DNA from 3 places in the Micromonospora sp. NPDC051141 genome. Region 2 is predicted to be linked to each of the others. Evidence: riboswitches for the same ligand, from Rfam matches in the RefSeq annotation. Region 2 holds a riboswitch; each other region holds the start of a gene.
The links. A riboswitch is a leader RNA that binds a small molecule or an ion and turns the genes downstream of it on or off. The one in region 2 is predicted to bind cobalamin.
Positions count from the first base shown of each region.

Region 1: it holds a riboswitch for cobalamin, as region 2 does, so the genes downstream of both, cobN (cobaltochelatase subunit CobN) here and ACIA6B_RS18430 (ribonucleoside-diphosphate reductase subunit alpha) in region 2, are expected to answer to the same signal.
Region 3: it holds a riboswitch for cobalamin, as region 2 does, so the genes downstream of both, ACIA6B_RS24785 (cell wall anchor protein) here and ACIA6B_RS18430 (ribonucleoside-diphosphate reductase subunit alpha) in region 2, are expected to answer to the same signal.

Region 1 covers NZ_JBITFD010000020.1:33,358-36,614, forward strand. Annotated here, with positions in the region: gene bluB (5,6-dimethylbenzimidazole synthase) at 7-648, shown strand; cobalamin riboswitch at 845-974, shown strand; gene cobN (cobaltochelatase subunit CobN) at 1,310-3,257, shown strand, end outside.
Region 2 covers NZ_JBITFD010000009.1:84,884-88,140, forward strand. Annotated here, with positions in the region: gene ACIA6B_RS18430 (ribonucleoside-diphosphate reductase subunit alpha) at 1-1,320, opposite strand, end outside; cobalamin riboswitch at 1,442-1,651, opposite strand; gene ACIA6B_RS18435 (PrsW family glutamic-type intramembrane protease) at 1,784-2,614, shown strand; gene ACIA6B_RS18440 (cytochrome P450) at 2,604-3,257, opposite strand, start outside.
Region 3 covers NZ_JBITFD010000014.1:98,192-101,448, reverse strand. Annotated here, with positions in the region: gene ACIA6B_RS24795 (peptidase) at 1-925, shown strand, start outside; gene ACIA6B_RS24790 (hypothetical protein) at 960-1,445, shown strand; cobalamin riboswitch at 1,520-1,668, shown strand; gene ACIA6B_RS24785 (cell wall anchor protein) at 1,806-3,257, shown strand, end outside.

The DNA of each region.
Region 1 (3,257 bases), on a different contig from region 2:
CTGCCCATGATCAGCGACATCTACGACGTGATCCACCGTCGCCGCGACGTCCGCGGCCAGTTCACCGGCGAGCCCCTCGACCCCGGTGTCCTCGACCGGGTCCTGGCCGCGGCGCACGCCGCGCCCAGTGTCGGACTGTCCCAGCCGTGGGATTTCATCCTGGTCCGTGACCGGGACCTGCGCGAAGCGTTCCACCGGCACGTCCGGGCCGAGCGTGACACGTTCGCCGCCACTCTCGACGCCGAGGCGGCCCAGCGGTTCTCCCGCATCAAGATCGACGGGATCATGGAGTCCACGCTGTCGATCGTGGTGACCTACGACCCCGACCGTGGCGGCCCCGCGGTCCTGGGCCGGCACGCCATCGCCGACGCCGGCCTGTACTCCGTGTGCCTGGCCATCCAGAACCTCTGGCTGGCCGCCGCCGCCGAGAACCTCGGCGTCGGCTGGGTGTCGTTCTACCGCGAGCGGTTCCTCCAGCGGTTGCTCGCCATTCCCGCGGGCATCCGACCCGTCGCCTGGCTCTGCCTCGGCCCCGTCACCCACCTCGAAGCGGTGCCCGATCTCGAACGGCACGGCTGGCGTCGTCGCCGCCCCCTGGGCGCGGCGATCCACCACGACCGCTGGAACCCCGGATCGGTCACCGGCTGACGTCGGTCCACCGGGTCGGGGCCGGTGGCCCGGCCGGCATCGCGCGGCAGGGTCACCGGCCCGGGTGATCGTGACGGCGTCCCATCCGGAGAAACCGATCAACGCATTTCGATGGCGCGATCGCGCCCACCCCTGGCGGGAGGGGCGTTGACCCGGGGTCGGAAGGTGTGGCAGCATTCGCGGCCTGACGGCAGTGAAGGAAGCCGGTGCGATTCCGGCGCGGTCCCGCCACTGTCACCGGGGAGCGATCCCCCCTCGCGAGTCACGGCCGTGTGCGTGCGGCTGGAAGGCCGGGGGAGAGCGTCGATCCGGAAGCCAGGATACTTCGGCCGTCGGACGTACCCCAGGGCGTGGACACCCGAGGAGGACCCGATGACGCACGGCATCTCTTTCATCGACGATCATCGTCATGACCCGCACGGTGGACGCTCCGCCGCACCCGTCGCCCGGCAGGGCGCCGGTCGTGCCGGCATGCCCCGCGCCGGCGCACCCGGGACCGTGGACCCCTTCGGTCGGGGCGCCTGCCGCCGGCGTTGACCGCTCGCCGACCCGCGTCCCGGTGAGTCGCGCCGCGGGTCGCCGCACCCGCTGACGCCGCTCCCCTCCCGCTTCGCCCCGGTCGCCTCCGTGCGACCCCGAGCGTCACTCTCCGGAGTTTCCCGTGCGCATCCTGTTGCTCTCCACCGCCGACACCGACCTGTTGGCCGCCCGCGCCAGCGACGCCGACTACCGGCTCGCCAACCCCGCACGGGTCGCCGCCGACGCGGTGCCCGCGCTCGTCGACGGCGTCGATCTCGCCGTCGTACGCCTGCTCGGCGGCCGGCAGACGTGGCCGGACGGGCTGGCCGCCGTGCTGGCCGGCGGCGTCCCCACGGTGGTGCTCGGCGGTGAGGCGCTGCCCGACGCGGAGCTGATGGCGGTCTCCACCGTGCCGTCCGGTGTGGTCACCCAGGCGCTCGCGTACCTGGTCGAGGGCGGCCCGGCGAACCTGGGCCGGCTGGCCCGGTTCCTGGCCGACCGGGTGCTGCTCACCGGCGAGGGCTTCGCCCCGCCCGTGCCCACCCCGGCCTACGGCGTGCACGGCGATCCGGAGATCGTGCCCGGCCGGCCCACCGTGGGGATCGTCTTCTACCGGGCGCACGCGCTGGCCGGCAACACCGGCTTCGTCGACGTGCTCGCCGACGCGGTACGGGCCGCCGGCGGGAACCCGCTGCCGATCTTCTGCGGCTCGCTGCGGGGGTTGACCACCGGCGCCGGTCCGCTCGGACTCTTCGGCCGGTGCGACGCGCTGCTGGTCACCGTGCTCGCCGCCGGCGGAGCGGTGGCCGCGGACGCCTCCGGCGGCGGCGACGAGGACGCCTGGGACGTCGGCGCCCTCGCGGCGCTGGACGTGCCGGTGATCCAGGCCCTCTGCCTCACCAGCACCCGCGAGCAGTGGGCGGGCAGCGACGCCGGACTGTCCCCGCTGGACGCCGCCATGCAGGTGGCCATCCCCGAGTTCGACGGCCGGATCATCACCGTGCCGTTCTCGTTCAAGCGGATCGACGCCGACGGGCTCTCGGTCTATGCCGCCGACCCCGACCGGGCCGCCCGGGTGGCCGGCATCGCGGTCCGCCACGCCCGGCTGCGGCACGTGCCCGCCGCCGACAAGCGCGTCGCGGTGGTGCTCAGCTCGTACCCGACCAAGCATTCCCGGGTCGGCAACGCGGTCGGTCTGGACACCCCGGCCTCCGCCGTCCGGCTGTTCGCGGCGATGGCCGAGGCCGGCTACCACCTGGGCGACGCCCCGCCACCCGACGACGGCGACGCCCTGATCCACGCGTTGATCGCCGCGGGCGGCCACGACGTGGAGTGGCTCACCCCGGAGCAGCAGCGCGCCGCCGAGGCCCGGATACCGGGGCGCACGTACCGGCGGTGGTTCGACGAGTTGCCCGCCCCGCTGCGCGAGCGGATGCGGGAGCACTGGGGTGAGCCGCCCGGCGAGCTGTACACCGACGGCGGGGACATCGTGCTGGCCGGCCTGCGCTTCGGCAACGTGGTGCTGCTGATCCAGCCGCCGCGCGGCTTCGGGGAGAACCCGATCGCCATCTACCACGACCCGGACCTGCCGCCCAGCCACCACTACCTGGCCGCGTACCGCTGGCTCGCCGCGCCGGTCGCCGACGGTGGGTTCGGCGCGGACGCCGTGGTGCACCTGGGCAAGCACGGCACCCTGGAGTGGCTGCCCGGCAAGGGCCTCGGCCTGGCGGCCGACTGCGCCCCCGACGCGGTGCTGGGCGACCTGCCGCTGGTCTACCCGTTCATCGTCAACGATCCCGGTGAGGGCACCCAGGCCAAACGGCGTGCCCACGCCGTCGTGGTCGACCACCTGGTGCCGCCGATGGCCCGGGCCGAGACCTACGGAGACCTGGCCAGACTGGAGCAACTGCTCGACGAGTACGCCACCGTGCAGGCCCTCGACCCGGCCAAGGCGCCGACCGTGCGAACGCAGATCTGGGACCTGGTCTGCGCCGCCGAACTGCACCACGACCTGCACGCCGAGGCGATGCCCGACGCCGACGACTTCGACGACTTCGTGCTGCACCTCGACGGCTACCTCTGTGAGGTCA
Region 2 (3,257 bases):
GGACAGGTGGATCACGTTGCCCGGCTCGCCGGTCTGGTTGGACAGCCGGTTCGCGGCGTCCTTGAACGTCATCCACCCGTTGCCGGTCTGCGCGAGCGTGCGCATCATCCGCCCGTACAGGTCGCGGGCCCGGACCGTGCGGACCGCCTTCTTCTCGGCCGCCCGGTACGCGGCGTCGAACGCCTCGCCGTACAGGTCGGGCAGTTCCGGCGCGTCGGACGGGTCGATCAGCGACCAGTCCTCGTCCGCCTCGACCCGGCGCATGAACTCGTCCGGTATCCAGTTGGCGAGGTTGAGGTTGTGGGTCCGCCGGGACTCCTCGCCGGTGTTGTCCCGCAGCTCCAGGAACTCCTCCACGTCCGGGTGCCACGGCTCCAGGTAGACGCAGGCCGCGCCCTTGCGCCGGCCGCCCTGGTTCACCGCCGCCACCCCGGCGTCGAGCGTCTTGAGGAACGGCACGATGCCGTTCGACCGCCCGTTCGTGCCCCGGATCAGCGCGCCCCGGCCACGCACCCTCGACCAGGAGATGCCGATGCCGCCGGAGAACTTCGACAGCTTCGCCACCTGGTGGTAGCGCTCGTAGATGGAGTCCAGCTCGTCGCGGGGCGAGTCCACCAGGAAGCACGACGACATCTGGGTGTGCCGGGTGCCCGAGTTGAACAGCGTGGGGGAGCTGGGCAGGTAGGCCAGGCTGGACATCAGCCGGTACAGACCGACCGCCTCGGCCGGGGTGTGCGACAGCCCGCAGGCCACCCGCAGCAGCCAGTACTGCGGCGTCTCCACCACCAGCCGCGACTCCGGGTGCCGCAGCAGGTAACGGTCCGCCACGGTACGCAGTCCGAAGTACTCGAACCGCAGGTCACCGGCCGGGTCCACGGCGTCGTCCAGCTCACCGGCGTGGCGGGCCACGAACGCGGCGGTGTCGTCACCGATCAGCCCCAGCCCGTGGGCGTACCCGATCGACTCGCTGAAGCGCGTCACCTGCTGTCCGCGGACCTCCTCGTCCACGTACGCGGCCAGCAACCGGGCGGCCAACCGGGAATATTGCGGCTCCTCGCCGATCAGCTCCGCCGCGGTCTGGATCGACAACCGGTCCAGCTCCGCGGTGCTCGCCCCGTCGTAGAGCCCGCTGATGGTCCGGGTGGCGACCCGCAGCGGATCGACCTCGTCCAGGTCGGCGACCCAGCGCTCGACCGCCCGGACGATCCGGTTGACGTCGACCGGCTCGGTGTCGCCGTCCCGCTTGCGGACCCGCATCGCCAGTCGGCGCTGCTCCGGCCCGGTAACACCGGACCGCTGACTCTCCCGTACGACCGTCATGACCTCTCCCTCGCTGTCACCGATGGTCTCGGCCGGCGGGAGAACGCCAACGGGCACGGCACGCAGGACCGGCCCGGCTGCTGGCGTCGGTCGTCCCGCGCGACCGTCGACCGCCGCACGCGGCAGCGCACGGCGCGCTGGCAGGTCTTCGGACTCGCGGGCGTGACACGAGGTCGCCTACTGGCCGTCGCTTCCCAGGCCGGTGGCCCAGTGCTGATGACGGCGGTCGTTCCCACTCACCGCTGCGGGGCAGTCCCGGACTTCCACCGGGTTCCCTCTTGCCTCGGCCGCGCCGGTGAGGCGCGGCCGAACCAGCTGCGGGGACACCATATATGGCGGTGATGCCCGGCGGGCAACACCAGATGTCGGGTCAGGCGTGTCGGTTGCGTCTCACCGTCCACGATGCCGGACGAACGCCGCCCGCGGTTGGCGCTCCCCGGGGCCGGGGACGATAGTGGGCGGCATGGCGAATCTCGGACGCCGCTGGGCGTGGCTCCTGGTCCTGCTGGTCGGCGTCGGACTGTTCCTGTTGGTGCTGGAGACCCTGATCGGCACCCGGAACATCAACTTCGTACCCGCGCTGATCGTGCTCGGCGCCGCGATCGCGCCGGCCACGTTCCTCACGTTCGCCGAGGGCCGGTCCGGCCGCTGGCGGGTCCCGGGCGCGATCGTCGGCCTCGCCGCGTTCCTCGGCGGGGTGATCGGTGTCGTCGCGGCCGGCTGGTTGGAGTACGACACGCTGCACCGGCTCGGCGTGCTGCCGATGGTCCTCGTCGGCCTGATCGAGGAGTCCGCGAAGCTCGTCGTGCCGGTCGGCGTCCTGCTGCTGTGGCGGCGGCACCGGTCGCCGGGGGAGGGGCTGGTGATCGGCGTGGCCTCCGGCGCCGGTTTCGCCGCGCTGGAGACGATGGGCTACGCGTTCACCACGCTCGTCGGGTCGCAGGGCAACCTCGGCGCGGTCGAGCAGACACTGCTGATCCGCGGTCTCACCGCGCCGGCCGCGCACCTGTCCTGGACCGGGCTCACGGCCGGCGCGTTGTTCGCCCTCGCCGCCGCGCCCGGCGGACGCCGGCTCGCCGCGTTCCTGCTGACCTTCGCCGCGGCGGTCACGTTGCACACCTGCTGGGACACGTTCGGCACGCCGGCCGCGTACCTGTTCATCGGCGGCGTGTCGCTGGGCTGGCTGCTGCTGCGCCTGCACCTCGACCGCGAGCGGCCGGGCGCGGTGACCACGGTGTGGCCGGGTGCGCCCGAGCCGGTCGGCGGCGTCGCGGGCGGGCCGGCTACCAGGTGACCGGCAGCTCGACCGGGCCGAGGATGGCGTGGCCCGGCTTCCAGGGCACCTCGTCCGGCGGCACCGCGAGGCGCAGGCCGGGCAGCTCCCGCAGCAGCAGGGCGAGCGCGGTGCGGACCTCCAGCGCGCCCAGGTGGGCCCCGATGCAGTAGTGCGCGCCGTGCCCGAAGGACAGGTGCGGGGTGGGCGGGCGGTCGAAGTCCATCCGCTCCGGGTCCGGGAACACCGCCGGGTCGCGGTTGGCGGCGTCGTGTGAGGGGACCACGATGTCGCCCGCCGCCAGCCGGGCACCGCTGGGCAGCGTCACGTCCGCCATCACCCGCCGCGGCATCTCGTCGCCGTTCGCGGTGGAGTGCAGCCGCTCCAGCTCGGCGACCGCGCCGTCCAGCCGTTCGGGGTGCGCGACAAGGTACGCCCAGCCGGTGCCGGCCGGCCCGTACGGCTCGGTCTGGAGCACGTGGACGAACGTGGCGATCGAGCTGGCCGTGGTCTCCCAGCCACCCACCACGAGTGAGATCGGCAGCTTGATCTGGACGTCCACCGGCTGGTCGGCGGCGGCGGTCGCGATCCGGCCGAGCAGGTCGTCGCCGGGTCGGCCGCGTCGCTGTTCGAGCTGCTCCCACAGGTAGCCGCCCATCTCCTC
Region 3 (3,257 bases), on a different contig from region 2:
GGCCGCCGCCGGGTGGCTGGCCCGGCAACTCGTCGACGGAGAACGCTTCGAGGTGGTCTTCGACGGCGTCGCGTACCCGGACCAGGGGCTGACCCTGGACGCGGTGTTCGCCTTCGCCGCCGCCGGTGTCGCCGACGACTCCGCCGCGCGGGCCCTGGCCTGGGTCACCCGACCCGACGTCCGGGACGGTTACCTCGGCGACGGCGCCGCCGAGGCGTACGCCGGGGCGACCGCCAAGCTGGCCCTCGCCGTCGAGGTCCGCAGCGGGAACCCGACCGACGTCGGCGGGGTCGACCTGATCGCCCGGTTGCGGTCGCTCCAGGCGCCCACCGGGCGATTCTCCGACCGGTCGGCCTACGGCGACTACAGCAACGCCTTCAGCCAGTCCTTCGCCCTACTCGCCCTGGATCGCACCTCGCAGGGTGCGCCACCGGTAGCGGCTGCATGGCTGGCCGGCACCCGGTGTCCCGACGGGGGCTACCCGGTGCTGCCCGCCCAACCGACGTGCCACTCCGATGTGGACGCTACCGCCCTGGTTGTGCAGGCGCTGCGGGCCACCGGCCGCCGAGCCGACGCCGCCGCCGGGTTGCGCTGGCTGGTCTCGGTGCAGCGACCCGACGGTGGCTTCGCCAATGCGGACGGCGTCCCGAACGCCAACAGCACCGGCCTCGCCGCGCAGGCACTGCGCGCCGCCGGCCGGCCGCTGGCCTGGGCCCGGGCGCACCGGTTCCTGGCCGGGCTGCAGGTCGGTTGCGCGTCGACGCCAGACCGGCGGGGCGCGGTCGACTTCGACGGCGGCGCGTTCGACCCGGACACCGCCGCCCGCGCCACCGCCCAGGCCGTCCTCGGCCTCACCGGCACCGGCTACGCCGACCTGTCGGCCGCCGGCGCCGCCCCCGGCGCACCCGTCCTCGCCTGCCCGTAAGCGCCCTGCCATCCGACCACCTTCAGGAGGATCCGTGTCCCTTCGTCCATCCACCATCCGGGCCCGGCTCGCCGGTCTGCTGACCGCCGCGCTGGCCGCCGTCGCCCTGACCGCCGTCGAGCCCGCGCCGCAGGCCGCGCAGGCCGCGGCCTGCACCGGCACCTCGGGGGTCACCGTCGTCGTCGACTACGCCGCCCTCGGCGGCGGCATCCAGGTCGGCTGTGCTCCCGGCGACCCGGCGACCGGGATCGCTGCTCTGCAGGGTGCCGGGTTCACGGTCACCGGCACCCAGCGCTGGGGGCTGGCGTTCGTCTGTCGGATCAACGGCAAGCCGACCGCCGCGACGGACCCGTGCGTCAACACCCCACCGGCCACCGCCTACTGGTCGTACTGGCATGCGCCGCACGGCGGCCCCTGGTCCTACAGCTCCTCCGGCGCGGCCAGCTACAACCCCGCCCCGGGCAGCGTTGAGGGCTGGTCGTTCGGCGCCGGCGCCGCACCGGGCATCACCGCCCCCTGATGAGCCGCGCCAGGGCGGTGACCGGCATCGCAGCGGGTCCCGGTCACCGCCCTGGCGCCGGACGGCGTCCGGGCGGTACGGTGACCGCACCCGGTGTACGCCGGGGACACAACTGCATACGTCCCGTGTGGGGGGAAGCCGGTAGAAGCCGGCGCTGACCCGCAACCGTGAGCGAGAGCCTTCTCGCGAGCCGGAACGCCTCGCCTGGGACGAGCGGCTTCCACTGTCGAGGTCTACAGGGTGAAGTCCGGGCCGCCGAGGTCCGATTCCACCCCGCTCACCGCAGTTCGCGGAGCGGGGTGTCGTTTGTCTCGGATGCTTTCCGGAGTTCTCACCGACCGCTCCGCGAAAGGCACCCTTATGCCCCTGTCCCCACCCTGGCGACTCGGCACCGGCCTTGCCGCCACCACGGCGGCGGCCCTGGCCACGCTCACCGTACCCATGACCGTGCTGGCCGCGCCCGCCACGGCTGACGCCGCCGCCGCGCGGGACGCCGCTACCTGGCTGGGCGGCAACTTCACCGACGGGATCCTGCCCGGACCGTTCGGCGGCCCGGACTGGGGCCTGACCATCGACGGGCTCGTCGCATTGTCCGCCACTGGCGTGGACACGCCCACCCGCCAGGCCGCCACGGCGCAGGTCGCGGCACACGTGCGCGCCTACAACAGCTACGACGAGTGGGGCATCGAGGGCTTCACCGACGGCGGCGCCACCGCGAAGCTGCTCTACGCTGCTTCCGCTGCCGGCGCCGACCCCACCGACTTCGGCGGGTACGACCTGCGCGCCGAAACCCTGTCGCTGATCTCCGCAGCGGACGCCGGTAACCAGCGGGGTCGGATCACCAGCCGGGTCACCGCCGACAGCGGACCGGACGCCAGCAACACCTTCGACCAGTCCTTCGCCGTGTTGGGCCTGGCCCGCAGCGGTGACGTCCCGCAGGACACCGTCGACTTCCTCATCCGGCAGCAGTGCGCGGCGGGCGGCTTCCGGCTCTACCCGGACACCGCGGACGGACCGTCACCGTCCTGCGACGAACAACCCGGCGCCACCCTCGACGTCGACTCCACCGCGATGGCCGTGCAGGCGCTGCTGAGCGCCGCTGACGACGGCGCCACCGGGGCGGCCGGGGCGGCGCGCAAGGGAGCCGACTGGCTGGTCGCCCAGCAGCACACCGACGGTTCCTTCGGCGGGTCGGGGCCGACGACCGGCGCGAACTCCAACAGCACCGGCCTGGCCGGGCAGGCCCTCGCCGCCGCCGGACGCGACACCGAGGCCGGCCGCGCCGTCGCCGCGCTGACCCCGCTGCAGCTGACCGGCGCGAACGGCGGCAAGGCCACCGCCGACGCGGGTGCCATCGCCTACAGCACCGAGGGTTTCACGACCGCCGTCGCGGCTGGGATCGCGGACACCGACCGGGACCAGTGGCGCCGGGCCACCGCCCAGGCGCTGCTCGGGCTCGCGCAGGTGCCGCTCGGCCGCATCGGCGTCGACCTGCCGCCGTCCTCGCCCGGACCCACCCCGTCCGGCACGGCCTCGCCCACCGCCTCCCCCACCGGATCACCGACCCCGACCACCAGCGCCACCGCCACCCCGACCGCCACCGTCGACCCGAGCCCCAGCGACACCGTGAGCCCTCCGGCGGCGACCCCGTCGGCCACCACACCGAGCACGCCGCCGGCGGCGACCGCCGCGCCGAGTGCGACACCTCCCGCGCCGGGGCTGGCCGGGCTGCCGACCACCGGCCCGGCGATCGCCGGCTACGTGCTGGTCGCGGTCCTGATGCTCGGTGGCGGCGTGCTGCTGCTGGTGCTC